DNA from 4 places in the Bacillus sp. AMCV2 genome. Region 3 is predicted to be linked to each of the others. Evidence: riboswitches for the same ligand, from Rfam matches in the RefSeq annotation. Region 3 holds a riboswitch; each other region holds the start of a gene.

Region 1 (7,217 bases), 650 kb from region 3:
CGGTCTGGGGTTAGCGCGTTTACAAGCTGTTTTTTTCCTTGTTCATCCGCCCATAATCCTTGGCTGACAACGACACCTGGCAGTACTTGTTCTCCAACTGCAGCGGTCAGCTGGCATTCTCCCCGGCTGTTCCAAATTCGTACAGGTGCCCCATCAACGATTCCGTGTTCTTCAGCATCTTTTGTGTTGATAAAGAGCTTTGGCGTCTTTTCAAGTTTGATGTGTTTTTCATTATTGGAAAATGTTGAGTTTAAGAAATTATGGTTTGGCCCCGGAACATACATAAACGGATGTTCATTATCGGTTACAAGAGGTGTATATGTCGGTAAAGCCGGGAAGCCGTCTTGTTTCATTTGTTCTGAATATAATTCTATTTTTCCGCTTGGCGTTGGAAGTTCGCCCGGAAACAGTGGCTTTTCGCGTTTCGCTTTCATAAATGAATGCTTAGCAAGTGCATCGTAATCAATCTCTGCCAAATGCGGATTATCTGGATGGTCAAGCGCCTGGCGGATTAATTCTTCATCTGAATCTTTAAGCTCCTGGTCTGTGAATCCCATTGCTTCAGCCAGTAATCGGAACACCTCAGTGTTAGACTTGCTTTCCCCATATCTCTTGATCACCGGCTGCTGAAGCTGAATGTAATGGTGCCAGTAGGAGGTGTAAAAATCAGTATTTTCAAAAGCGGATGTTGCAGGCAGTACAATGTCCGCATATGCAGCCGTTTCCGTTAAAAACAAATCATGAACCACAGTAAACAAGTCTTCCCGCAGCAAGCCCTGTCTGACCTTGTTTGCTTCCGGCGCAACGACGGCCGGGTTTGTTCCGTAAATAAAAAGAGAGCGAATCGGCGGGTCTGTTTCCAAAAGCACCTTGCCAAGCTGATTCATATTAAACGAACTCGGTGTGCGCCCTTGCAATAAGTCGGGCCGCTGCAAGGCATTTGTGTTATATTCTAAAATTCCGCTGTTATGCTTAATTGCGCCGCCCCCTGTGTGCAGCCATTGGCCGGTGATCGCCGGAAGACAGGCAATCGTCCTTACAATCATCCCGCCGTTATCGTGATGCTGGGGTCCGTTTCCGATTCTGATAAAAGAAGGGGAGGTTTCCCCGTACATTTTTGCCAGTCGGTAAATATCTTTGGTACTGACACCGGTGATCATCGACACCTTTTCAGGATCATATTGTTTCACGTGTTCACGGAGCTCTTCATAGCCAACCGTGTACTCGGACAGAAATGCTTCATCATGAAGGTTTTCTTTAAATAAAATGTGCATGATGCCAAGAGCAAGTGCACTGTCGGTTCCAGGCTTTATTGGAATAAACCAATCTGCGAGACGTCCTGTTTGATTTTTATGCACATCGATCACTACAATTTTGGCACCTTGTTTTCGCGCTTTTTGGGCGATTGTAATTTGGTGCATGTTTGTGCTGACCGCATTGATTCCCCAAAAAATAAATAGTTTTGTATGAATAGTTTCCTCAGGATCGATTCCCGCGCTTATGCCCATTGTATATTTATAGCCTTCAGATCCCGCTTTGCTGCAAATCGTCCGTTCAAGCTGGCTTGACCCCATGCGGTAAAAAAAGCGGCGGTCCATTCCTTCAGCTGTCAATTTCCCCATGTTTCCGTAAAAGCTGTAAGGAAGTATGCTTTCAGCTCCCTCTTCATCAATCAGCTGTTTCCAGCGGGAGGTGATCGTATCGATTGCCTCTTCCCAGGAAATCGGTTCAAATATCGCTTGGCCTTTCGCACCTGTTCGTTTGAGCGGTGTAGTCAGCCGCTTTTCATCATAGATGCGCTCCGTCATATTCCGGACTTTGTTGCATATGTTTCCAGCTGTGACAGGATGATCAGGGTCTCCTTGCACTTTTACGATTTTCCCGTCTTTTTTATGTATTAACAATCCGCACTGGTCCGGGCAGTCCAGCGAGCAAACGGATTTGAAAATGCCGTTTTGTTGTGTGGCAAAAGATTTCATGGCCCAGTTCCTCTCTCTAGTTAGATATTTTGTAAGAATTATAACATTTCCGATGATAACGTCAATTCTGAAAAAAGAGATTGACATCAATATGAGACTTCTTTATGATAAACGTATTCTTTATTCTGAAAATTACATACTCAACATTTTCTATCCAGAGAGGTGGAGGGACTGGCCCTATGAAACCTCGGCAACATTATTGTGCCAATTCCAGCAAGCGACAGCTTGAAAGATAGGAAAGCAAGGTTTATACCGGCGTCTGCCTGTAACAGAGCGCGCCTATATATGAATCTCTTTCCATCTTCGGAAAGAGATTTTTTTTATGAAAAATACGATGAAAAGGATGTTTTGCACCATGACGGTTTTGGTTACAGCACCGTACAACGAAGAAGGACGAAAAGAGCTAGAAAACTTGTTTGGCTCAGTTGCTTATCAATCTTGGAAGGAACAAGGCCGGGCATATCGGGAAGATGAACTCATTCAGCTGCTAAAAGCAACAAATGCGACAGGCTTGATTACTGAGCTTGATCAGGTAACAGACAGCGTATTTGCTTCTGTTCCCGAACTTTCATTTGCCGGTGTTTGCAGGGGAATGCCCTCCAATGTGGATGTGGCAGCTGCCTCAAAAAGAGGCATACCTGTTTTTTATACACCAGGGCGGAATGCACAAGCCGTTGCTGAAATGTTTATTGGAAATGTGATTACCTTTCTCCGCCATACCAGCGTCTCGAATCAATGGCTGAAGGATGGAAAGTGGGACAGTGATTACCTACAGGCTTATGTCAAATTTAAAGGAAATGAATTATCAGGAAAAACGGTTGGCATGATTGGGTTCGGGGCGGTTGGTCAAAGGATTGCAAAACTGCTGACTGCATTTGACTGTAAAATAAAGTATTACGATCCATACATTCAAGACGATCATCCGCTGTATGAAAAAGTATCTCTTAAAACGGTGTTTTCAGACAGTGATATCGTTTCTGTCCATCTGCCTCGTACTGAGGAAACACTTGGACTTATTGATCGGAAGTATTTTGATCTGATGAAAGAGAGTGCGATTTTCGTCAACACTTCAAGAGCAGTTGTTGTAAACCGTGAAGATCTTTTATCTGTATTAAAAGAACATAAAATCAGAGGTGCGATATTAGACGTTTTTTATCATGAACCTCCAGAGGAATCAGATTATGAATTGATTTCATTGCCTAATGTTCTGGCAACACCGCATCTCGCTGGAGCAACATTTGAAGTGGAGGATCATCACGTGACGATACTGAATGAAGCCCTCAAAAAGTGGAAGGGTGAAAAAACTCTTAATATTCCGACAGTGTATAACAAGGACGAACTGAAAACAGGGGGATAAGAAAGGAGGCTAAGAGAATGAAAAAACAAAAAGGCTATCTCGTTTTTGATATTGGCACAGGCAATGCGAGGGTAGCGGTCGTGAGTGTAACTGGCAGTGTTCTAACAGTTGAACGGGAGGACATTGTGTATTCCACAGAGACGCTTTACCCGGACAGCCGTTATTTTTCTCCTCAGGTGCTGTGGAAGCAGGTGATGAATTTGGCAAAACGTGCGCTATCCCGTTCGCATGATATTGACATCATTGGTTTGACATCGACGAGCCAAAGACAGGGAATTGTTCTGATCGATCAAAACGGCAATCCTTTTCTCGGGTTGCCGAACATCGATAATCGCGGTCGAGAGTGGGAGGCGAGCATTCCCGATCGGGAAGAGATATACAGCCGCACAGGCCGCCTGCCAACCGCACTTTTTTCTGCGCTCAAGCTTTATGGATTAAAACAGCGCCAGCCCTCTTTATGGGAAAAGACTGCAAGCTTTACTAGCATCAGTGATTGGGTGACGTACCAACTGAGCGGAATATTAACATATGAACCATCACAGGCAACAGAAACCCTGTTGTTTGATGTGAAGCAAAACACTTGGTCAGTAGAGATGTGCGACATATTTGGCTTTTCTCCATCTATCCTTCCGCCTCTTGTTAGAGCGGGGACAGCAATTGGAACGATAGCAAATGAATATGCATCCGAATTAGGCCTTTCAATAAATGCTAAGGTTATAGCAGGGGGCGGGGATACACAGCTGGCTGTCAAAAGCACCGGAGCTGGACTTGAGGACATTGTCATTGTATCAGGGACAACAACGCCAATAACCAAAATTACTGCGAATCATGGCGACACAAAACATAAAGCCTGGCTGAACTGTCACACAGATCAAGGGCATTGGCTTGTGGAAACGAATCCGGGAATTACCGGCTTGAATTATCAAAAATTAAAACAGATTTTTTATCCGAATGAAACGTACGAAGTAATGGAGGAGGAGATTTCTGCACTTGCAAAAGAAGACCATGCATGTGTAGCGGCTCTCGGCTCTTATTTATCGGCTGAAAAGAATGCATTAACGAGAGGCGGTTTTCTTTTTGATGCCCCGCTGTCAGCACATTTAAAGAGGGCACATTTTGTACGTGCAGCGCTAGAAGAGATCGCATTTTCAATCAAATGGAACTTTGACATTTTAACAGAGGTTACTCCGTTTGAACGTGACTATGTTTGGGTGTGCGGAGGGGGATTCCAAAGCAAAGCGCTCACTCAATATATCGCGGACCTTCTTCAAAAAAAGGTCTATGTCCAAGAGGGATATCATCAGGCATCTGTTGTTGGAGCTGCAGTCATTTGCAATGAAATCTTTCAATTAACGGAGGAGATGTCAGCAAATGTCCGGGTGATCGAACCGAAGGACTGTCAGACAGAATTGGCTTTATATGAGAAATGGAAGCGAACACAGCGCTTTTTTTCAGGTTCAGAAAGCAAAGTATTAATTTAAGGCGGCATTTCTGCTGTTTTGAGGAATCATTTAATTTTCAACTTTAATAAGGTAATACGGTAATTGATTGATATGAGCATCTAAGGAGGAGACAGATATGTTGGATAAAATAGGAATACCGAAGCGGCTTGCCTGGGGATTTTTAGGGGTTGTTTTGTTTATGATGGGAGATGGCCTTGAACAAGGCTGGCTCAGTCCTTTTTTGATCGAAAACGGGCTCACCGTTCAGCAGTCCGCTTCCATTTTTAGTATATATGGAATTGCGCTTGCCATAGCTTCCTGGTTTTCGGGTGTATGTCTCGAAGCATTTGGCGCAAAACGAACGATGTTTATGGGGCTGTTGTTTTATGTGATCGGTACAGCTGCTTTTATCGTATTTGGATTTGAACAGCTGAACCTGCCAGTGATGTATGTGACTTACTTCGTAAAAGGGTTAGGTTACCCGCTTTTTGCTTATTCTTTCTTGACATGGGTCATTTACAGAACACCGCAAAGCAAACTGAGCACTGCTGTCGGCTGGTTTTGGATTGCATATTGCCTCGGCATGTTTGTGTTCGGCGCTTGGTACTCAAGCTACGCGATCAAAGCGTTCGGTTATTTGAATACGCTTTGGAGCTCTATTTTCTGGGTATGTCTCGGTGCATTTTTTGCATTGTTTATCAATAAAGACCGTTTTGAAAAGAAGAAAAGAAAAAGATCAGAAACAGCCGAGGAGCTTTTAAAAGGGGTTACGATTCTAATTACAAATCCGCGCGTGCTTACAGGCGGAATCATCAGAATCATCAACAGCATTGGTACATATGGTTTTCCAGTCTTTTTGCCGATGCACATGGCCCAGCATGGAATTTCAACCAATGTGTGGCTGCAAATTTGGGGAACGATTTTTCTGGGGAACATTGTGTTTAACCTTATCTTTGGTATTGTCGGCGATAAATTCGGCTGGAAAAATACTGTTATTTGGTTCGGCGGAGTCGGCTGCGGCATTTTCACCCTCTTATTATACTACGCACCTGTTTTCTCCGGCGGAAGCTTAGCGGTTGTCAGCGTGATCGGCTTTATTTGGGGCGGTTTGCTGGCAGGCTATGTGCCTATTGGTGCAATTGTGCCGACGGTGGCAGGAAAAGATAAAGGGGCAGCCATGTCTGTATTGAATTTGGCTGCAGGTTTATCAGCGTTTGTCGGCCCCGCACTCGCTTGGCTGTTCATCGGTCTCGTCGGCGCGCAAGGCGTGGTCTGGATCTTTGCGGCCCTTTACCTTGCAAGTGCGGTCTTGACAAAATGTATTCATATACCTGAGGAAAAAGCAGTTAAGGAGGAAACATCTCCTCAATATGCATCTTAATTAGAAAGCGCCCTGTTTGAGGGCGTTTTTTATCTTTTTAAAGGAAAAGGGATGTGCGCACAGACCAAGAGAATGCCGTCATTCTCTTGGTTTTACAATAGAGTACACATTTGTATCATATGGTGTCCCATTTTGATACATGTACTGTCTTAAAACGCCTTCTTTTTGAAAACCCATTTTTAGAAGCAGACGATTTGATGCTTCATTAGCGGTAAATACAACTGCGCCAATACGCGTCAGTCCAAGGGCAGAAAATCCGTAAGATACGACCTTTGAAATGACTTCTGATGCAAATCCGTTTCGCCAATGCGCCGGGATGATTTCATAACCGATTTCCGCGCGCCTATGTTTTTGGGCCAGAGCGTGAAAGCCAATTGTTCCGATCAGTTCTTTAGTGTCCCGTCTTTCAATTCCCCACCGTATACCGCGTTTTTCTTGATAGAGGGCCGCAAACGTTTGAATCATTGAAATGGCCTGTTCTATAGATTCCATGTTTTCAAGCCCATAATAGCGTGTCACCTCATCGTTTGAGAAACAAGCAAAAATGGCTTCCGCATCCTGATCTGTGATTTGCCTAAGTATAAGCCGATCCGTTTCTAATATAGGAAACATTCAACCACTCCCCACGTTTGTGTTTTTGTTTATCATATCCCTTTTATTTCCTCTTTTCTATAGCGAAATCAACCAATGCAGCAAAGGAACGAATTTGTGTTTCTAGTTGCTCTTTGTTTTTGCTGAATTGTTTCAAACGATGGCCGTTCGCGCCTGATGGATGGGGAAAGCCGTTAAGGCAAATCAAATTCTGGAGGCTGTGCTGTCTGATCAATGTTTCACATACTGTTTCGGCCGCTTTTCCTAACGGAATGAGAAGAGCTGGTCCCGTCACATGGTTAAGCTCCGCAGGGAAGTGCCCAAAAGCATAAGTGCTTAGAATAGGAGAATGAGTGATAGCCGGTTTGTATCCGGTATAGTTTTTTTGCTGGATAAAGACAGGATATTTAATAACGGAAGTTGTATGGAGCATAAGCCGTAATTCTCCAAAAAGCTTTGCGGCGCTT
Region 2 (7,217 bases), 2.5 Mb from region 3:
ATTTTTTCCCCGTCCAATTATGCAGAGTTTCATAGACTGCTGAAGAATGATGGCATGCTCGTAAAAGTAGTGCCGCGAAGCGACTATTTAATAGAATTAAGGCAATTTTTATATACTGATTCACCAAGGCGCACGTATTCCAATGCGGCAGCTGTTGAGCGTTTTACAGCAAATGCAGCACACAGCCGTCCTGTCAGGCTGCGCTATGTTAAAACGCTTGACCAGCAGGCGATCCACTGGCTTCTCAAGATGACGCCGCTTGCCTGGTCGGCGCTGAAAGATCGAGTCAGCCTGCTGAAAGAGATGAAATCAGCCGATATTACGGTTGATGTTGATATCCTAGTAGGAATGAAATGAATGGCAGAGGAAAGCTCCGAAAAAAGGAGCTTTCCTTTTTTAATCGGAATAGTTGGCCCACGCTTCTCGTACATATGGAAAGGGGACGGAAACAGCCGATGCGGACAGGTTTTTGTAAACGCTTTCTAGTTCGCGGAAACGGGGGATGTGTGTGTGGAACTGATCATCATTCTATTGGCGTTAGGTTTGCTGATGTTTACGGCGTATCGGGGATTTTCTGTCATATTGTTTGCGCCGATTTGCGCGTTATTCGCGGTGCTGCTGACAGATCCAAGCCATGTGCTTCCTTTTTTTTCATCAATTTTTATGGAGAAGATGGCGGGTTTTATTAAGCTGTATTTCCCAGTGTTTTTGCTCGGTGCCATTTTTGGAAAGGTCGTTGAAATGGCCGGGCTTGCGGCATCAATCGCGAAAACAATTGTCCGGCTTGTCGGGGCAAAAAGAGCGATACTTGCCATTGTGCTGATGGGTGCTGTCTTGACGTACAGCGGTGTCAGCCTGTTTGTTGTCGTATTTGCCGTATATCCTTTTGCGAAAAACATGTTCCAAGAAGCAAACATACCCAAACGCCTCATCCCGGGAACGATTGCTTTAGGGGCTTTTACGTTTACGATGGACGCGCTTCCGGGAACGCCGCAAATCCAAAATGTCATCCCGACGTCGTTTTTCAAAACAGACATTTATGCCGCCCCTTGGCTGGGCTTGATGGGCGCAGTGATTGTGCTGGCAGCTGGGATGCTCTATTTGGAATCAAGGCGGAAAAAAGCGCAGGCATCTGGCGAAGGCTATGGCGGTTTTGATACGCAGAATGCTGCTCCTGAATCGATTGAGTCCGCGGCTGAACCGGACAAAAGCCCGATTCGGCACGCGCTTGCCTTTGTCCCGCTTATTCTCGTCGGTGCAGTGAATAAATATTTCACCATTTACTTGCCAAAGTGGTATCCGAATGGATTTGATTTTTCTTCCATAGGATTAAAGGAGTTCGGCAGGCTTGATATTTCTTCAGCGGCTGCTATTTGGTCGGTGGAGATTGCTTTAGTGATTGGCATCATCACAACAATTTTATTTGATTGGAGAAGTGTGTTTGCCCAATTGAAGGAAGGGCTGAATGAAGGGATTGGCGGCGCCTTGCTGGCATCTATGAATACGGGTGCCGAGTACGGGTTCGGCGGCATTATCGCCGCGCTGCCGGGGTTTCATAAGCTGAGCAGCGGAATTTCACATACTTTTACCGATCCGCTTGTAAATGGCGCCGTTACGACAACTGCGCTGGCGGGAATCACCGGCTCGGCTTCAGGAGGAATGGGCATTGCATTAAGCGCGATGTCAGAACAATACTTACAGGCGATTCAGGCTTACAATATTCCGCCAGAGGTGATGCATCGGGTCATTTCAATGGCATCAGGCGGGATGGATACACTGCCGCATAATGGCGCCGTTATCACGCTTCTGGCCGTGACGGGTTTGACCCACCGGCAATCCTATCGCGATATTTTTGCGATCACGCTCATTAAAACGGCTGCCGTATTTGCTGTAATCGCGATTTACAGCCTGACTGGTCTAGTGTAGAAGAAAACGAAAGGAGCATCAATATGGGAAAAGTGCTGTCATCAAGCAAGGAAGCTGCGAAATTGATTCATGATGGGGATACGCTGATCGCGGGAGGGTTTGGGCTGTGCGGCATCCCTGAACAGCTCATTTTGTCTATAAGAGATCAGGGAGTAAAGGATTTAACCGTTGTCAGCAATAACTGCGGAGTCGATGACTGGGGGCTGGGTTTGCTTCTGGCTAACAAGCAAATCAAGAAAATGATCGCTTCCTATGTCGGTGAAAATAAAATTTTTGAGCGGCAGTTTTTAAGCGGAGAGCTTGAGGTCGAGCTTGTTCCCCAAGGAACGCTCGCTGAGAGAATTCGTGCAGGCGGTGCAGGCATACCGGGATTTTATACGGCGACAGGCGTCGGCACCTCCATAGCCAAGGGAAAAGAACATAAAACATTCGGCGGCCGGACTTATGTGCTGGAGCGAGGCATTACCGGCGATGTGGCGATCGTCAAAGCGTGGAAAGCGGACACCATGGGCAATTTGGTTTTTAGGAAAACGGCGAGAAATTTCAATCCCATTGCCGCCATGGCAGGCAAGATCACGATTGCCGAGGCGGAAGAAATCGTGGAAGCAGGAGAGCTCGATCCAGATCACATCCATACGCCGGGAATTTACGTACAGCATGTTGTGCTTGGCGCGAGCCAAGAAAAACGGATTGAAAAACGAACAGTTCAGCAAGCATCGGGAAAGGGTGAGGCCAAGTGAAGGAAGCGAGAAAACGAATGGTCAAACGGGCTGTACAAGAAATCAAGGACGGCATGAATGTGAATCTCGGGATTGGAATGCCGACGCTTGTCGCAAATGAGATACCCGATGGCGTTCACGTCATGCTTCAGTCGGAAAACGGCTTGCTCGGAATCGGTCCCTATCCTCTGGAAGGAACGGAAGACGCGGATTTGATCAATGCGGGAAAGGAAACGATCACTGAAGTGACGGGCGCCTCTTATTTTGACAGCGCTGAGTCATTCGCGATGATAAGAGGCGGGCATATCGATTTGGCTATTCTTGGCGGAATGGAGGTTTCGGAGCAGGGGGATTTGGCCAATTGGATGATCCCGGGCAAAATGGTAAAAGGGATGGGCGGCGCTATGGATCTCGTCAACGGGGCGAAACGAATCGTTGTCATCATGGAGCACGTCAATAAGCATGGTGAATCAAAGGTGAAAAAAACATGCTCCCTTCCGTTGACAGGCCAGAAAGTCGTGCACAGGCTGATTACGGATTTGGCTGTATTTGATTTTGTGAACGGCCGCATGACACTGACGGAGCTTCAGGATGGTGTCACAATTGAAGAGGTTTATGAAAAAACAGAAGCTGATTTCGCTGTAAGCCAGTCTGTACTCAATTCTTAATGGGAAGGTGTTTGACATGAGAAAACAAGTCGCCTTGGTGACGGGGGCTGCCGGCGGAATCGGATTCGAAATGGCAAGAGAATTCGCCCGTGAAGGCGCTAGCGTCATCGTTTCAGACCTCCGTCCGGAAGCATGTGAACAAGCAGCCTCCAAGCTTGCAGAAGAAGGCTTGGACGCGGCGGCCATTCCGTATGATGTGACAAAGGAAGCGCAAGTTGCTGATACGGTGAACGTCATCCAAAAACGATACGGCCGCTTGGATATTTTGGTGAACAATGCCGGTATTCAGCACGTCGCTCCGATTGAAGAGTTTCCGACAGACACCTTTGAACAGCTGATCAAGGTCATGCTGACGGCGCCCTTTATTGCAATGAAGCATGTTTTTCCGATCATGAAAAAACAGCAGTTTGGCAGAATCATTAATATCGCGTCTGTTAATGGATTAGTCGGCTTTGCAGGGAAATCCGCTTATAATAGCGCCAAGCACGGCGTCATTGGACTCACAAAAGTCGGGGCGCTGGAAGGCGCGCCCCACGGCATAACAGTCAATGCGCTCTGCCCGGGTTATGTCGATACCCAGCTTGTACGCAATCAGCTTAGCGATCTATCGAAAACTAGAAATGTCCCTTACGACTCTGTACTTGAACAAGTCATTTTTCCGCTTGTGCCGCAAAAGCGACTGCTTTCCGTCAAGGAAATTGCGGATTATGCCGTGTTTTTGGCAAGCGAGAAGGCGAAGGGCGTCACTGGGCAGGCTGTCGTCCTTGATGGGGGCTACACCGCACAGTGACATAAAAAAACACACTTGCTCCGCTAGGGAATCAAGTGTGTTTTTTCTTTGCTTATTTCCAAACATCATTAGCGATCTCAACCACATGGCGGAGCTTCGCCCATTGCTGTTCTTCAGTCAGCTTGTTGCCTTCCTCAGTTGAAGCAAATCCGCATTGAGGGCTGAGGCAAAGCTGGTCTAAGCTTACATAACGGGACGCTTCTTCGATTCGGCGTTTCACGTCATCCGGATTTTCAAGCTCACCGAATTTAGATGTCACTAAGCCAAGAACAAGCTGAAGATCAGACCGTTTTACGTAACGGAGAGGCTCAAATCCGCCTGAGCGTGAATCATCATACTCTAAGAAAAGTCCGTCAAGATTCAAGCCGTCAAAAATGGTTTCGGCGGCTGCGTCATAGCCGCCTTCCGCTGTCCAAGTGGACTGGAAGTTGCCGCGGCAAATATGCATGGTTACCGTCAAGTCATCCGGGCGGTCTGCAATCGCGTCGTTAATCGATTTCGCAAACAGCTGGCGAAGCTCATCAGGCGTTGTTCCGAACGCTTCGATTTGTTTTAAGCCTTTTTCTGATAAGAAAACGGCCCACGCTGTATCATCAAGCTGGAGGTAGCGGCAGCCTCTGTCATAAAATGCTTGAATCGCTTTTTTATATGCTTTGGATACATCATGCTGGAAAAGGTGATAATCTTTTTTATACGCATCCTTTTCCAGTTTTCCGCGGAAAAACAGCATATTCGGGCTTGGAATCGTCATCTTTGGCGTCGCGTCACCGGCAATGCTATGGAGAAATGAATAATCTTCAAGCATTGGGTGAGTTGAAAAGTCGATATCACCTGTGACTTTAATGCCGCGTGCTTTTGTCTGTACGTTATGGAATTGGATTCCGTGCTCAGGAGTAAACGGCTCAACGCCATCTAAGTTTTCCAGGAAATCAAAGTGCCACCATGCTCTGCGGAATTCCCCGTCTGTCACGACGTTCAGGCCGATTTCCTTCTGTTTTTCCACAATGCGGATGATTTCATCGTTTTCAATTTGGCGAAGCTGTTCAGCCGTCATTTCGCCGGCCGCTTTTTGCAGCCGCGCTTTTTTGACGGGCTCAGATCTCAACAGGCTTCCGACTTGATCCGCGCGAAACGGCGGTTTTTTTCTTTGAAGTGATTTTTGTTCTGCGGGTGTTGTTTGTTGTGACATGTTGTCCATTCCTTCTTTCCATTCAAATATAAAAAAGCTCTTCCTTTGGATAAGGAAGAGCTTGCGTGACAATCTCAACCTTATCTTCAAGAGCAATCATTGCTCTAAAGGATTTAGCACCATTCTGTTAAACAGCGGTTGCCGGGTATCGCAGGGCCAGTCCCTCCACCTCTCTTGATAAGGAAAACCTTTTTATGAAATTTTCTGATAGTATCTATTATTCACACATTTTCTATTTCTGTCAATGATAGATTATCTCCACACATCGTTGGCAATGTCGATGACATGGCGAAGCTTTGCCCATTGCTGCTCCTCTGTCAGAAGGTTGCCTTCTTCTGTAGAGGCGAAACCGCACTGCGGGCTCAGGCATAGCTGGTCCAAGCTGACAAAACGCGCGGCTTCATTGATGCGGCGTTTCACATCCTCAGGATTTTCAAGCTCGCCGTATTTCGATGTGATCAAGCCGAGCACAATTTGCAGATCCTTGCGTTTCACAAAACGGAGCGGATCAAAATTTCCTGAGCGGTCATCATCGTATTCCAAGAAAAGGCCGTCAAGGTTTAAGCCGTCCAAAATCGTTTCCGCTACAGCGTCGTACCCTCCTGATGCCGCCCAGGTTGAGCGGAAGTTGCCGCGGCAAATGTGCATTGTGATCGTTAAATCGTCAGGCCGGTCTGCGACGGCATCGTTAATTGTTTTGGCAAATATGGCTGGCAATGTTTCTGGATCACCGCCGAGCGCCCGGACAACCTCTCTGCCTTTTTCCTCAAAGAAGAGAGACCATGACGTATCATCAAGCTGGAGATAACGACAGCCAGCATCATAGAAGGCTTTGATTGCTTTTTTGTACGCTTGGGCCAGATCATGAAAGTATTCCTCTTGATCGTCATAAATCCCTTTATCCGCCTTTTCGCCAAAAAACAGCATATTTGGGCTGGGAATGGTCAATTTTGGCGTCGCGTTACCGGCAATCTCATGTAAAAATTGATAATCAGCAAGCGCTGGGTGGCTCGTAAAATCGAGTTTTCCCGTCACTTTGATGCTGCGCGCTTTCGTTTTTGTGTTATGGAACTGAATCCCCTCAGCCGGGATGAACGGTTCCACACCGTCAAGCCCTTCCAGGAAGTCATAATGCCACCAGGAACGCCGGAATTCCCCGTCTGTTACCACGTTGAGACCGATTTCTTTTTGTTTTTCCACGATGCGGGTGATCTCTTGATTTTCGATATCACGAAGCTGTTCCGCTGTCATCTCACCAGTCGCTTTTTTTTGCCGGGCTTCCTTCACCGGAACGGAACGAAGCAAACTGCCGAATATTGAGCATGTAAAAAGCTCTTCCTTTGTGAAGGAAGAGCTTGAACGATCAAATCTCCGCCTCATCTGCAAGAACGCAATGTTCTTAAGGATTTAGCACCATTCTGTTTGAAACAGCGGTTGCCGGGTATCATAGGGCCAGTCCCTCCACCTCTCTTGATAAGGTACAACTTCATATTCAGATTTCAATTATCTTAATATTATTACTTTTGGATCAATTGTCAATGCTTTTTAGAAAATACTTTCATCTTCATCGTTATATAAAACCATATCAAGCACGATAGCGATGGCAGTGCAAATCAGAACATCTTCCTCGTTTGCAATCTGCAAGTGATAGGAATCACCCCAGCTGAGCCACTTTTTGCTCACTGACATCCGGACATTTTCCCCGTCCGTCAGCTGGAATTCATCCCTCCATAAATCACCATCGATTTCCCAGTTAAGCCCGGAAATCACAAATTTCGGTTTGAAAAACGTTACTTTCTTCGTTACCTCACAAACTGTTTTCCCGCCAATTGAAATCTCATAGCGCGGCAATAAAGACATTAGTTTTTGTTCTATGGAAACGAGCGTTTTTCCGGATGTATCTGTCATTTGTAATGAGTCTCCTA
Region 3 (7,217 bases):
CTGGAAAGTAAAAGAAATTGTCATCATGTCGGTTATCAGTATCGTATTTGCCGTTGTTTATTTATTATTTACACATTTCGGAAACGTGCTTGCAGGTATGTTTGGGGCAATCGCCTATGAACCGATTTACGGCATTTGGTTTATCGTTTCTGTGATCGCCGCGTACATGATTCGAAAACCGGGTGCGGCGCTCGTTTCTGAAATCATTGCCGCTCTCGTTGAGTGCCTGCTGGGAAATCCGTCTGGCCCGATGGTCATCGTCATTGGCATTGTTCAAGGACTCGGGGCTGAGGCTGTGTTTCTTGCAACACGCTGGAAAGCATACTCTCTCCCTGTCCTTATGCTGGCCGGTATGGGGTCTTCAGTAGCCAGCTTTATCTATGATCTCTTTGTTTCTGGCTATGCAGCCTATTCACCAGGTTATCTGCTCATTATGCTTGTGATCCGCCTCATTTCCGGCGCGCTTTTGGCGGGGCTTCTCGGAAAAGCTGTCAGCGACTCTCTCGCTTATACAGGTGTGTTAAACGGAATGGCACTCGGAAAGGAACTGAAAAAGAAACGGAAGCGGGCGTCAGAACATGCAAGCCTTTGATGAGCTTCTGACGGTTGAGCAGCTCAGCTTCTCTTATGAAGAAGACGAGAAACCGGTTTTTCAAGACATTTCGTTTGAGCTTCAAAAAGGAGAATGTGTTTTATTATTAGGACCGAGCGGATGCGGTAAAAGCTCGCTCGCCCTTTGTTTAAACGGTCTATATCCGGAGGCTTGCGACGGCATTCAGTCCGGACATGCATTTCTATTTCAAAAGCCGGTCACAGATGCTGAAACCTCCGAAACGATTGCTCAGCATGCCGGGGTCGTTTTTCAGGATCCTGATCAGCAGTTCTGCATGCTGACGGTGGAGGACGAAATAGCGTTCGGGCTGGAAAATCTGCAAGTTCCAAAAGAAGCAATGACAGAGAAAATCAACGCCGTATTAGAAAAATTACGCATTACCCATTTAAAAGAAAAAACGATCTCAACCCTTTCAGGAGGACAAAAGCAGAAAGTGGCTCTCGCCTGTATTTTGGCGATGGAGCCTGAGCTTATTATTTTAGATGAGCCGACCTCTCTTTTAGACCCTTTCTCAGCACGGGAGTTCGTTCATCTGATGAAAGATCTTCAGCGGGAAAAAGGTTTCAGCCTCCTCGTCATTGAGCACCAGCTTGATGAATGGGCGCCTTGGATTGAGAGAACGATCGTGCTCGACAAATCAGGCAAAAAGGCGCTGGATGGCCTGACGAAAAATCTATTTCAGCATGAAGCGGAGACACTAAAGAAATTGGGCATCGCCATTCCAAAGGTCTGTCATCTGCAGGAAAAGCTGAGTATGCCGTTTACTTTATCAAAAGAGATGCTGTTCAAAGAGCCTATTCCTGCCGGGCATGCCAAAAAGAAGAAAGCCCCTTCTGGGGAGAGTGTGCTTGAAGTCAGCAGCCTTTCGTTCGCGAGAGGACCGCAGGCGATTTTCAAAGACATCAGCTTTTCGTTGCGCGAAGGTTCTTTAACGGCGCTTGTCGGTCCGAACGGAACTGGAAAATCGACGCTCCTATCAGTTTTGGCCCGTCTCATGAAACCGCAAAGCGGCAAAATCCTTCTTAATGACCAGCCGCTGCAGAAATATAAAGAAAAAGAATTGCGTAAACGGATGGGATTTGTTTTTCAAAACCCTGAGCATCAATTCGTCACCGATACGGTGTATGACGAGCTTCTGTTCGGCCAGAAAGCAAATGCTGAAACTGAGAAAAAAGCGCAACACCTGCTGCAGCGTTTTGGTCTTGCGCATTTGGCTGATCATCATCCGTTTGCGATCAGCCAAGGGCAAAAACGGCGACTGAGCGTTGCTACTATGCTCATGCATGACGTAAAGGTTTTATTATTAGACGAACCAACCTTTGGCCAGGACGCCCGCACAGCGGCTGAATGCATGGAAATGATTCAGCGTATCAAGGCAGAGGGAACCGCTGTCCTTATAATTACACACGATATGGAGCTAGTCTCTTCGTATGCTGACAGCGTGCTTGTGCTTCACGATACGGGCCTGGCCTTTGACGGATCTCCAGCGCAGTTGTTTTCTCAAGAAACAGGGCTTGTCCAAAAAGCAAAGCTCACCCTTCCCCTTCTATATGAATGGATGGCATATCAAGAGGAGGTGCGTGATGAAGCAGCCGTTACATCTCATTAATCCGACTGTGAAAGCGGCGGCGGTTTTTTGTTGTGTCGTCATGCTGTCGTTTATTTACAACCCTTACACTCCGGCATGTTTTTATATCATCATCGTTGCGGGCGTTCTACTGGCGGCCGGAATCCCATTGAAAAAATGGCTGTTGTTTACGATTCCGTTTTTGATTTTAGCATTCGGATGCGTGTGGACAGCCGCAGTTTTTGGAAAGGTGCCGACAACACCGGATAATTTTTTGTTTCAAGCAGGCCCTATCTCAATTAACAGCGATAATGTGTCTGTCGGCATCTCTCTCGGGTTTCGTATTTTATGCTTCTCCGCCTTATCGATGATGTTTGTTTTTACAACCGATCCGATTTTATTTATGCTGAGCCTTGTCCAGCAGTGCAGGCTCTCACCAAAGCTCGCGTACGGTGTCATTGCAGGCTTTCGCTTTCTTCCGCTGCTAAAGGATGAGGTCCAGCTGATTCAGCAGGCTCATAAAATCAGAGGAGGAGCGGCGGAGAGCGGCATCATTAATAAAATCAGTGCGTTAAAACGATATACCATACCGCTATTGGCAAGCGCCATCAGAAAAGCGGAACGGACAGCGCTTGCGATGGAATCGAAAGGTTTTACAGGAAGCAGAAACCGGACATATTACAGGACATTGAGCGTGAACCGGCGCGACTGGCTGTTCTTTTGCCTCGTTCTCTTGTTATTCGCAGGATCTTTTCTCGTATCTTTCTGTTTTGCCTCATAAAAAATCCGCTATCGACGATAGCGGATTTTTTCTTATTGATGATAATTTAATGCTTGGGCAAGGTTGGTTTTAATAGTAATATTCGAAAAGTCAATCCCCAGCTGTACAGCAGTTTGCGCAATTTCAGGCCTGATTCCTGACAGGGTTGACCGGACACCGATCAGATTAAGCGCCTCAATCAATTTAAAGATCTGGTGCGCCACCATCGTATCCACCACAACAACACCTGACAGATCGATTAACAGATGCTCCACACGTCTTTTCGCACAAGCTTGAAGCGTGTTTTCCAGAATAAACTTCGCCCGTTCGGTATCAATGTCACCGACAAGCGGCAGCAGAGCTGTTGATTTGCTCAGGGTAATGACAGGTGAGCTTAATTCCAATATCATTTCTCTTTGGGCGTTTAATTGCTGCTTGGCATTCATTTCAGCGTGATCAACGAATGTATAAATGGTGAAATCAAATACTTTTACAATCAAATCTGCCCATTTTTGCTTCTCTCCCGGTTCAAACGCTGATTCATTTTCTTCTGCGAACTTCTCAAAATACTTCGTATATAATCTCCTGTTTCTCATAAACTCCCGAATGACATACTGAACCGGTGTGTCGAGATGTTTTTGATCGTTGGTCAGCTCAATGACCCACTCTTGAAACTCTTCGAGAAATTGTTTTTCCGGTAAAACATACATGTAATTCAGATGCCGGTAAAATTCTCTGTCCTGCTCTTTCAATTCTTCCGTTACTGTTGCATTATGTAGGGCGTAAAGCGAATTCGGATCACTTTCCTCCATCGTTTCAATCCATTCCTCGGCCATTTGTTCCACATGCTCTGAAAAAAATGCATATAATTTTTCATTCAGTTTCATGACACTGCTCCTTTCCCCAACACTATTATAACTTGACTTACAGTTGAATCCCAGTCATACACGCCGAAGCCATCCAATATTTTGAAGATTACTAATTCTTTGGTGTGTATCCTATTTTTTCAAAATGCTTCAAATGGCTCTGTCCGAGCGCTTGCTTTTTTCATATAATATGAGGCAACACCCTTGAATCCACTTGAAAGCATAAAAAAGGAGGGCTTTTTTATGAATGGTGAAATCCGCTTGATCCCGTATGTGACGAATGAGCAGATCATGGATGTAAACGAGCTTCCTGAGGGCATTAAAGTGATTAAGGCGCCAGAAATGTGGGCAAAAGGGGTAAAAGGCAAAAATATTAAAGTTGCTGTATTAGACACGGGCTGCGACACAAGCCACCCTGATTTAAAAAATCAAATCATCGGCGGAAAGAACTTCACGGATGACGACGGCGGCAAGGAAGATGCGATTTCCGACTACAACGGACACGGCACACACGTCGCCGGAACAATTGCAGCTAATGATTCAAACGGAGGCATTGCCGGAGTCGCGCCTGAGGCAAGCCTATTGATTGTGAAGGTTCTTGGCGGCGAGAACGGCAGCGGACAATACGAATGGATAATTAACGGCATCAACTACGCGGTGGAACAGAAAGTCGACATCATCTCAATGTCCCTTGGAGGGCCAAGCGATGTGCCAGAGCTAAAAGAAGCAGTGAAAAACGCAGTGAAAAACGGAGTGCTTGTCGTTTGTGCAGCGGGAAATGAAGGTGACGGCGACGAACGCACAGAAGAGCTTTCCTACCCCGCAGCTTATAATGAAGTGATTGCAGTTGGATCTGTTTCTGTAGCGCGAGAATTATCAGAATTTTCTAACGCAAATAAAGAGATTGACCTTGTGGCACCAGGAGAAAACATCTTATCCACCCTTCCCAACAAGAAGTACGGTAAGCTGACCGGCACTTCAATGGCTGCCCCTCATGTCAGCGGTGCGCTTGCTTTAATCAAAAGCTATGAAGAAGAATCATTTCAAAGAAAGCTTTCTGAATCTGAGGTTTTCGCACAGCTAATCCGCAGGACACTTCCTCTTGATATTGCAAAAACGCTGGCAGGCAATGGATTCCTGTATTTAACAGCTCCTGATGAGCTCGCAGAAAAAGCAGAGCAATCACATTTGTTGACCCTATAAGATTATTTTTCTTATATAATATACACCACATCATGTAAATAAAAATTTCAAATTCTATGTTGACAATGAATTTGAATTACTGTTAAGATTACCAACAAATGATTCAACTTTTCAAAAAATTAATAACATTTTCTCTTATCGAGAGTTGGGCGAGGGATTGGCCTTTTGACCCCAACAGCAACCGACCGTAATACCATTGTGAAATGGGGCGCACTGCTTTTCGCGCCGAGACTGATGTCTCATAAGGCACGGTGCTAATTCCATCAGATTGTGTCTGAGAGATGAGAGAGGCAGTGTTTTACGTAGAAAAGCCTCTTTCTCTCATGGGAAAGAGGCTTTTTGTTGTGAGAAAACCTCTTAGCAGCCTGTATCCGCGGGTTAAAGAGAGTGTTTTACATATAAAGGAGGAGAAACAATGACAACCATCAAAACATCGAATTTAGGATTTCCGAGAATCGGACTGAACCGGGAATGGAAAAAAGCACTTGAAGCGTATTGGAAAGGCAGTACTGATAAAGATACGTTTTTAAAGCAAATCGACGAACTATTTTTATCCGCAGTAAAAACACAAATTGACCAGCAGATTGATGTTGTGCCTGTTTCTGATTTCACACAGTATGACCATGTACTCGACACAGCAGTCAGCTTCAACTGGATCCCGAAACGGTTCAGACATTTGACTGACGCTACCGATACATACTTCGCTATCGCCCGCGGAATCAAAGACGCTGTATCTAGTGAAATGACAAAATGGTTTAATACAAATTACCATTACATCGTTCCGGAATATGACGAGAGCATTGAGTTCCGTCTGACAAGAAACAAACAACTCGAAGATTATCGCCGGATCAAACAGGAATACGGTGTGGAAACAAAGCCTGTGATTGTCGGCCCTTATACGTTCGTTACGCTCGCTAAAGGCTATGAACCGTCCGAAGCAAAAGCGATCCAAAAACGCCTTGTGCCATTATATGTACAGCTTTTGAAAGAACTTGAAGAAGAAGGCGTAAAATGGGTTCAAATCGATGAGCCGGCGCTCGTTACCGCCTCTAGTGAAGATGTCCGCGGCGCAAAAGAGTTATTTGAAAGCATTACAAGTGAGCTTTCATCCTTGAATGTGCTTTTGCAGACGTATTTTGATTCTGTTGATGCGTATGAAGAGCTGATCTCTTACCCGGTTCAGGGAATTGGCCTTGATTTCGTTCACGACAAAGGCAGAAACCTGGAACAGCTTAAAACACATGGTTTTCCGACAGACAAAGTGCTGGCAGCCGGCGTTATCGACGGACGCAACATTTGGAAAGCGGACCTTGAAGAGCGTCTCGATGCCGTTCTTGATATTCTCAGCATTGCAAAAGTTGATGAACTGTGGATTCAGCCTTCCAGCAGCCTGTTGCATGTTCCGGTAGCGAAACACCCTGATGAGCATTTGGAAAAAGACCTATTGAACGGATTGTCCTACGCAAAAGAGAAGCTGGCCGAGCTGACAGCTTTGAAAGAAGGTTTAGTATCAGGAAAAGCGGCGATCAGCGAAGAGATTCAGCAGGCTAAGGCTGATATCCAGGCGCTTAAACAGTTTGCAACAGGCGCCAATTCTGAACAAAAGAAAGAGCTTGAGCAATTAACTGATAAAGACTTCAAGCGCCCGATTCCGTTTGAAGAACGTTTAGCCCTGCAAAATGAATCTCTCGGCCTTCCGCTTTTGCCGACGACAACGATCGGCAGCTTCCCGCAGTCTGCTGAAGTGCGGAGCGCACGCCAAAAATGGCGGAAAGCTGAGTGGTCCGATGAACAGTATCAAAACTTTATCAATGCGGAAACAAAAAGATGGATTGATATTCAGGAAGAATTGGAGCTTGATGTCCTTGTTCACGGCGAATTTGAACGGACAGACATGGTCGAATACTTCGGTGAAAAGCTGGCCGGTTTCGCCTTCACTAAATATGCCTGGGTTCAATCATACGGCTCACGCTGTGTCCGCCCGCCAGTCATTTACGGAGATGTTGAATTTATTGAACCGATGACAGTGAAAGACACAGTCTACGCACAGTCATTGACTTCCAAGCATGTAAAAGGAATGCTGACGGGCCCGGTTACAATCTTAAACTGGTCTTTCCCTCGAAACGATATCTCGAGGAAAGAAATCGCCTTCCAAATCGGGCTTGCCCTTCGCAAAGAAGTTAAAGCGCTTGAAGACGCAGGCATTCA
Region 4 (7,217 bases), 1.8 Mb from region 3:
GGCGAAAAGATCGCCGCTTATGCTCTGACTGAGCCTGGCTCTGGGTCTGATGCACTTGGAGCAAAAACAACAGCTGTGCTGAATGAAGCAGGAACCCATTATGTATTAACAGGGGAAAAACAGTGGATTACCAACTCTGCTTTTGCCGATGTATTTGTGGTTTACGCCAAGGTAGACGGCGACAAGTTTTCAGCCTTTATTGTAGAAAAAGAGTTCCCGGGTGTCTCGACGGGGCCGGAAGAGAAGAAAATGGGAATTAAGGGATCATCGACAAGAACCCTCATTCTGGATCAAGCTGAAGTGCCAAAGGAAAACCTGCTTGGAGAAATCGGCAAAGGGCATGTCATCGCCTTTAATATTTTAAACATCGGCCGTTACAAACTGGCGGTTGGCACAATCGGCGCATCTAAACGCGTCATCGAGCTGTCTGCGGCATACGCAAATCAGCGCCGCCAATTTAAAACGCCGATTGCTGGTTTTTCATTGACACAGGAAAAAATCGGGACAATGGCCTCAAGGCTGTATGCGATGGAAAGCTCTGTATACAGAACCGTCGGGCTGTTTGAAGACAATATGAGCCAGTTCACGGCCGAAGATCTCAAGGACGGCCGGCAAATTGCCAAATCAATTGCGGAATACGCCATCGAATGCTCTCTGAATAAGGTATTCGGCTCTGAAACGCTTGATTATATCGTTGATGAAGGCGTGCAGATTCATGGAGGCTACGGCTTTATGCAGGAATACGAAGTAGAAAGGGCCTATAGGGATTCAAGGATCAATCGGATTTTTGAAGGCACAAACGAAATCAACCGGTTAATCGTGCCAAGCACCTTCCTGAAAAAATCGTTTAAAGGCGAGCTACCTTTATTCGAAAAAGCGCAGTCGCTGCAGGAAGAACTCATGATGCTTATGCCTGAAGAGCCTGGAAGCGGCGTCTTAGAGCAGGAGAAATATATCGTCAAGCAAGCCAAAAAAATTGCGTTGTTTGCTGCCGGCCTAGCCGCGCAAAAATACGGAAAAGCGATCGATCGTGAGCAAGAAATTCTCGTGAACGTAGCGGATATCGTCAGCAATGTATACGCAATGGAATCAGCCGTGCTCAGAACGGAAAAGGCCATTGCCGCACAAGGCGCTGAAAAAGCAGCGCAAAAGGTGCTGTACACAGAAATTTTCGTTCAAGAGGCCTTTAACGAAATTGAAGCGCATGCGAAGGAATCCCTTATCGCAATGGAAGAAGGAGATTCACTCCGCATGATGCTTTCCGCTCTGCGCAAGCTGACACGCGTAACGCCTAAAAACGTGATTCAGAAAAAACGCGAGGCGGCGGCAGGCATTTTTGAGGCTGAGAAATATATTGTCTGATTGGCCATGAGCTCCGCATGCGCGGAGCTCTTTTTTAAGAAGCACTGTTTTAGGTTTTTAAAACAAACTGTGTTAAAATAACCTCGATTATTTTATTGAGGGGGAAGAAGATGTCGTTAACTTTTTACTGGTACCCTAAATGCGGAACGTGCCGCAAAGCAAAGAAGTGGCTTGAAGAGCATGGGAAAGAAATAAACGAAATACATATTGCTGAGCAGCCGCCAAGCAAAGAAGAATTAAAAGCGCTTTATGAAAAAAGCGGGCTGGATCTCAAGAAATTTTTCAACACGAGCGGCATGAAATACCGCGAGCTCAATCTCAAGGAAAAGCTGTATCACATGTCAGAGGACGAACAGCTCGAGCTGCTGGCTTCAGATGGTATGCTGATTAAACGCCCGCTTACAACAGACGGCGAAAAAGTGACTGTCGGATTTAAAGAAGACCAATTTGAAGAAAACTGGGCTTAATGTAAATTTTTTTTGAAAAGTGTGGTATCTTCTAATTATAGTGCTGTAAAAAATGGAGGGATTCAATTGAGCATACCAAAAGATTTGCGTTACTCAGGAGAACACGAGTGGGTAAAAGTTGAAGGAGAAAAAGCCAGAATCGGAATTACGCATTTTGCCCAGTCCGAACTAGGCGACATCGTGTTTGTCGAACTTCCTGAAGTGGGCGCTGAAATCAAAGCGGACGAGCCATTCGGCAGTGTTGAATCCGTTAAAACGGTATCTGAGCTTTATGCACCGATTAACGGAACAGTTGTGGAAGTAAACGAAGATCTTGATGACAGTCCGGAATTCGTCAACGAATCTCCGTACGAAAAAGCATGGATGATCGTCGTTGAGCCATCTGACGCTTCTGAAATTGAAAAACTGATGACAGCAGAGCAATACGAAGAGATGACACAAGAAGACTAAAACAGGATAGCCGTAAAAGCAATTGGACACGCTAACGTTATGGGAGGTGTCCAATATGGCTTTCGACAAACAAAAGCTCGATGTCACCAATGACGTGACAGGCCGCTTTCAAAATGGCCGGCTCTCGTTATATCATGATAATGAGATGATCGGCCAAATGACAAGCATGAATGAATATGAGCTTAAGTCCGGTTATTCCTTTGAAAATGAGAAATTTTATAAGACAGCCGATGTGGTCTCTGGAGACGACGCAAAATATGTAGATTGTGACTACGAAAACGGCTGGTGTTAATGTTGGCGGTGAATTTCACTGCCTTCTTTTACAATCTGAACGTTTCAAATTTGACGCGGCAGGTGAACAAGATGAAGATGGATGAGCTGGAAAAGGTTATGATTGTCGAGGGGAAATCAGATAAAGAGAAAATCGAAAGCGTCCTGAATGAGCCGGTGCGCATTATCTGCACAAACGGAACAATCAGCCAGCTGAGGCTTGAGGAATTGGCTGACGAGCTTTATGATAAAGACGTCTATATATTAGTTGATGCTGATGAATCAGGTGAGAAATTGAGAAAACAGCTGAAGCGTGAATTTAATGAAGCCTGCCATCTCCATATCGACAGAGCCTATAAGGAAGTAGCGGCTGCGCCCAGGCACCATGTCGCCTCTGTATTGCTGCGTGCGAATCTGAATGTCCATACTATTTTTCTTGAAAGAAAGTCCCGAGGTGTATAGCATGAAAGAACTCCAAGAACACGAACTTGACCACATTGAAGATGATGTGTACCTTCTATATTTATATACTCCGTTTTGCGGCACCTGCCAGCTTGCAAGCAAAATGCTGACAGTGGTGAAAGAAATGCTGCCTGATGTCGCCTTCTATCAAAACAATGTCAATTACTCTCCGACATTCGCAAAAGCGTATCAAATTGAAAGCGTCCCTTGTTTTCTGCTGTTTAAAGGCGGAAAGATGGTCGAAAGAGGATATGCATTTTATTCCGTTTCTTATTTATATGAGCTGATCAAACAAAAATCATCTTCCGCATCCCATTTATGACATATTTCTCAGCATATCCAATGAAATTGTCGTTCGTTTTATAAAGGGGTTCTTGCGACAAAGAGAGAAATGTGTATGTATGACCAACAAATAGGAGGTTGTACATATGGAGAAAGCGGAAGTTTTAGAAGATGAGTATCAGCATCTGTTTTTAAAACCCCTTTTGAATGCCTCAACATTGCTCATTACCTTCCAAGGAGAAGCAGAAGCCTTAACCGTCTCAATAAACGAACAGGGAGAAATGAAAAAAGTTTCCCCGCCCCAAACGTCCAACCTGACCTTTTACGGAAACCAAACAGAAATTATTGATTTATTGCACGGAGACATTTCCCTTCAGCACCTGATTCAGAGCGGAAGCCTCAAAGTAAAGGGATCATTCAGGGCCCTGTTAAAACTGGAAGCCATTCTCTGGCTGACAAATGGATTTTTTCAGAGGATTTTAAAAAATTAAAAAATAATAAATTATTATAATAGTAAAAGTTGACATCATTTATTTTATTGACATTTAATCATTCGCCGTGCTATTCTACATTAAGAATTTCCGGACGAAAAAGACTATATATTTCTCTTATCAAGAGAGGTGGAGGGAAGTGCCCTATGAAGCCCGGCAACCATCAACGCTGTTGAAATGGTGCCAATTCACACGAAGCGTTCAGCGCTTTGAAAGATGAGAGAAAGGCATTTTATATAAGCCTTTCTGCTCAAGTGTGCAGAAAGGCTTTTCTTTTGCAGAAAAAAACCGGAAGATTTCTTAGAATAGTGTTAAGGCAGGTGATTGCTTTGATCAATCTTCAGGATGTTTCAAAAGTTTACAAGTCGAAACATGGAGATGTCAATGCTGTCCAAAATGTCTCGCTTTCCATTAAAAAAGGTGAGATTTTTGGAATTATAGGATATAGCGGAGCTGGTAAAAGTTCCTTAATCCGTCTGCTGAACGGCCTTGAGAAACCAACCTCAGGAACCGTGGAAGTGGCGGGAACCAAGATTAATGAAGTAAATGGACGCGGTTTAAGAAAAGCACGCCATGAGATCAGTATGATTTTCCAGCATTTCAATTTGCTTTGGTCGCGGACTGTCAGAGATAATATCATGTTTCCTTTGGAAATTGCCGGGGTGAAAAAGAGCGAGCGGATCAAGCGCGCCAATGAACTAATTAAACTGGTAGGTTTAGAAGGAAAAGAAAAATCTTATCCGTCTCAGCTGAGCGGCGGGCAGAAGCAGCGTGTCGGAATTGCCAGAGCGCTTGCAAACAATCCGAAGGTTCTCCTTTGTGACGAAGCGACATCAGCATTAGATCCGCAAACGACAGATTCAATTCTGGATCTATTGTCCGATATTAATGAAAGACTCGGTTTGACGATTGTGCTGATTACGCACGAAATGCATGTCATCCGCAAAATCTGCAACAGAGTCGCCGTCATGGAAAACGGCAAGGTGGTCGAAGAAGGCGAGGTTCTCGATGTCTTTAAAAATCCAAAGGAACAAATGACAAAACGATTTGTTCAACAGGTGACAGAGCCGGAAGAAACGAAAGAGACGCTTCAGCATCTTCTTGATGATACAGCATCAGGAAAAATGGTTCAGCTCACATTTGTCGGTGAGTCAGCTGAACAGCCTCTGATTACAGAGATGATCAGAAACTTCAATGTCAGCGTCAATATTCTGCAAGGGAAAATTTCGCAGACGAAGGATGGGGCTTACGGTTCACTGTTCATCCACATTGACGGAGACGAGGAAGAAGTGCAAAACGTGATCCGATTCATTAATGACAAACAGGTGAAAGCAGAGGTGATCACGAATGTTTGAAAAATACTTCCCGAACGTTGATTTAACTGAATTATGGAACGCGACATATGAAACACTTTATATGACGCTGATTTCTTTACTGTTTGCTTTTGTCATCGGGGTCATCCTCGGCTTGCTGCTCTTTCTGACGAGCAAAGGAAGCCTCTGGCAGAATAAAGCGGTCAACTCTGTGATTTCGGCCGTTGTTAACATATTCAGATCGATTCCGTTCCTTATTTTAATTATTTTACTATTAGGTTTTACGAAATTTTTAGTCGGCACGATCTTAGGGCCAAACGCCGCATTGCCGGCGCTGGTAATCGGCTCGGCACCATTTTACGCGCGCCTTGTTGAAATCGCGCTGCGTGAGGTGGATAAAGGTGTGATTGAAGCCGCTAAATCAATGGGCGCGAAAACGTCTACGATTATTTTCAAAGTGCTGATTCCGGAATCAATGCCTGCTCTTATTTCTGGCATTACGGTTACTGCCATCGCTTTGATCGGCTCAACGGCAATTGCCGGAGCCATTGGTTCAGGAGGCCTTGGAAACCTTGCGTACGTAGAAGGATATCAGTCTAATAACGCTGATGTTACCTTCGTTGCTACTGTGTTTATTTTAATCATCGTGTTTATTATTCAAATCATCGGTGATCTAATAACAAATATTATAGACAAACGATAAGGGAGGATTTACATTGAAAAAGCTATTTTTGGGTGCATTACTGCTTGTATTTGCAGGAGTTATGGCTGCCTGCGGTTCGAATAACGGCGCTGAATCCGGCAAGAAAGAAATTGTCGTTGCGGCAACGAAAACACCGCATGCGGAAATTTTAAAAGAAGCTGAACCATTGCTGAAAGAAAAAGGCTATACGCTGAAAGTGAAAGTGCTTAGTGATTACAAAATGTACAATAAAGCTTTAGCTGATAAAGAAGTGGACGCGAACTACTTCCAGCACATTCCTTACCTTGAGCAAGAAATGAAAGAAAACACAGATTACAAACTTGTGAATGCCGGTGCTGTTCACTTAGAGCCATTCGGTATTTACTCTAAAACATACAAATCGCTGAAAGACCTTCCAGACGGTGCGACAATCATTCTGACAAACAACGTTGCTGAACAAGGCCGTATGCTTGCAATGCTTGAAAACGCTGGATTAATCACTCTTGATTCTAAGGTGGAAACAGTTGACGCAACATTGAAAGACATTAAGAAAAACCCGAAAAACCTTGAATTCAAAAAAGTAGCGCCTGAATTAACGGCAAAAGCATATGAAAACAAAGAAGGAGACGCGGCCTTCATCAATGTAAACTATGCGATCCAAAATAAATTAAATCCTAAAAAAGATGCAATTGAAGTAGAATCAACGAAAAACAACCCATACGCTAACATCATCGCAGTAAGAAAAGGCGAAGAAGATTCTGCAAAAATCAAAGCGCTGATGGAAGTTCTTCACTCTAAAAAGATCAAAGACTTCATCGAGAAAAAATACGACGGAGCTGTGCTTCCTGTATCTGAATAACACTGAAACCCCGGATGAGAAATCCGGGGTTCAATTATTGACAAAGCCCTAAAACGATATTCGTTTTAGGGCTTTGTCATCTTTTCAGCGTGATTGAAAACCCTTGAAGTCTAGGAAGGCCGAGCATTGGAGCGGAGCGAATGTTGTAATTCGTGAGCACCAACGCGCAGGTCTGACAACGAATGCGAGGGTTTGCTGACACGGTGAAATCCCGGATGAGAATTCCGGGGTTTTTTTCGCGTATTTTCCTAAAAGCTGTTCATAATAAAAAGGAATGTTAAACAGATGGAGGGATTTTCTTTGAATCAAGACAGAGGAAGCATGCAGGACGCGCTAAAACAATATAAACATGGTTTAGGCACATTTGAACAAAAGATGCCCCTGATGGGAAGAAAATTTAACGAATTTACTGAACAGTGCTTTGCCGGGAATTCTCTGACTGAAAGAGAAAAACAGCTGATCGCCCTCGGAATTGCCATCAATGCTCAGGACGAATATTGCATGATCTATCATACAAAAGGCTGTCTTGATCAGGGAGCGACAGAAGAAAACATTCTCGAAGCTGTCAGTGTGGCAGCG

Evidence for each region. A riboswitch is a leader RNA that binds a small molecule or an ion and turns the genes downstream of it on or off. The one in region 3 is predicted to bind S-adenosylmethionine.
Region 1: another riboswitch for S-adenosylmethionine. It lies ahead of AC0OMA_RS10255 (2-hydroxyacid dehydrogenase); the one in region 3 lies ahead of metE (5-methyltetrahydropteroyltriglutamate--homocysteine S-methyltransferase).
Region 2: another riboswitch for S-adenosylmethionine. It lies ahead of AC0OMA_RS19910 (5-methyltetrahydropteroyltriglutamate--homocysteine S-methyltransferase); the one in region 3 lies ahead of metE (5-methyltetrahydropteroyltriglutamate--homocysteine S-methyltransferase).
Region 4: another riboswitch for S-adenosylmethionine. It lies ahead of metN (methionine ABC transporter ATP-binding protein MetN); the one in region 3 lies ahead of metE (5-methyltetrahydropteroyltriglutamate--homocysteine S-methyltransferase).

The regions. Positions count from the first base shown of each region.
Region 1 is NZ_JBVYIB010000002.1:2,031,619-2,038,835, reverse strand. It holds gene AC0OMA_RS10260 (molybdopterin oxidoreductase family protein) at 1-1,979, opposite strand, end outside; SAM riboswitch class I at 2,127-2,218, shown strand; gene AC0OMA_RS10255 (2-hydroxyacid dehydrogenase) at 2,302-3,336, shown strand; gene AC0OMA_RS10250 (FGGY-family carbohydrate kinase) at 3,354-4,817, shown strand; gene AC0OMA_RS10245 (MFS transporter) at 4,915-6,159, shown strand; gene AC0OMA_RS10240 (GNAT family N-acetyltransferase) at 6,238-6,771, opposite strand; gene AC0OMA_RS10235 (hypothetical protein) at 6,815-7,217, opposite strand, start outside.
Region 2 is NZ_JBVYIB010000002.1:3,860,020-3,867,236, reverse strand. It holds gene AC0OMA_RS19935 (methyltransferase domain-containing protein) at 1-357, shown strand, start outside; gene AC0OMA_RS19930 (GntP family permease) at 511-1,926, shown strand; gene AC0OMA_RS19925 (CoA transferase subunit A) at 1,950-2,666, shown strand; gene AC0OMA_RS19920 (CoA transferase subunit B) at 2,663-3,313, shown strand; gene AC0OMA_RS19915 (3-hydroxybutyrate dehydrogenase) at 3,330-4,103, shown strand; gene AC0OMA_RS19910 (5-methyltetrahydropteroyltriglutamate--homocysteine S-methyltransferase) at 4,156-5,292, opposite strand; SAM riboswitch class I at 5,370-5,476, opposite strand; gene AC0OMA_RS19905 (5-methyltetrahydropteroyltriglutamate--homocysteine S-methyltransferase) at 5,545-6,672, opposite strand; SAM riboswitch class I at 6,666-6,772, opposite strand; gene AC0OMA_RS19900 (LURP-one-related/scramblase family protein) at 6,838-7,217, opposite strand, start outside.
Region 3 is NZ_JBVYIB010000002.1:1,380,910-1,388,126, reverse strand. It holds gene AC0OMA_RS07375 (ECF transporter S component) at 1-592, shown strand, start outside; gene AC0OMA_RS07370 (ABC transporter ATP-binding protein) at 579-2,222, shown strand; gene thiX (HMP/thiamine ABC transporter permease ThiX) at 2,197-2,961, shown strand; gene rsbRB (RsbT co-antagonist RsbRB) at 2,994-3,827, opposite strand; gene isp (serine protease Isp) at 4,050-5,009, shown strand; SAM riboswitch class I at 5,142-5,297, shown strand; gene metE (5-methyltetrahydropteroyltriglutamate--homocysteine S-methyltransferase) at 5,425-7,217, shown strand, end outside.
Region 4 is NZ_JBVYIB010000002.1:3,189,727-3,196,943, reverse strand. It holds gene fadE (acyl-CoA dehydrogenase FadE) at 1-1,362, shown strand, start outside; gene AC0OMA_RS16625 (arsenate reductase family protein) at 1,473-1,829, shown strand; gene gcvH (glycine cleavage system protein GcvH) at 1,896-2,279, shown strand; gene AC0OMA_RS16615 (YusG family protein) at 2,335-2,571, shown strand; gene AC0OMA_RS16610 (toprim domain-containing protein) at 2,649-3,011, shown strand; gene AC0OMA_RS16605 (thioredoxin family protein) at 3,013-3,333, shown strand; gene AC0OMA_RS16600 (SCP2 sterol-binding domain-containing protein) at 3,440-3,784, shown strand; SAM riboswitch class I at 3,899-4,007, shown strand; gene metN (methionine ABC transporter ATP-binding protein MetN) at 4,114-5,139, shown strand; gene metP (methionine ABC transporter permease MetP) at 5,132-5,800, shown strand; gene metQ (methionine ABC transporter substrate-binding lipoprotein MetQ) at 5,814-6,638, shown strand; gene AC0OMA_RS16580 (carboxymuconolactone decarboxylase family protein) at 6,924-7,217, shown strand, end outside.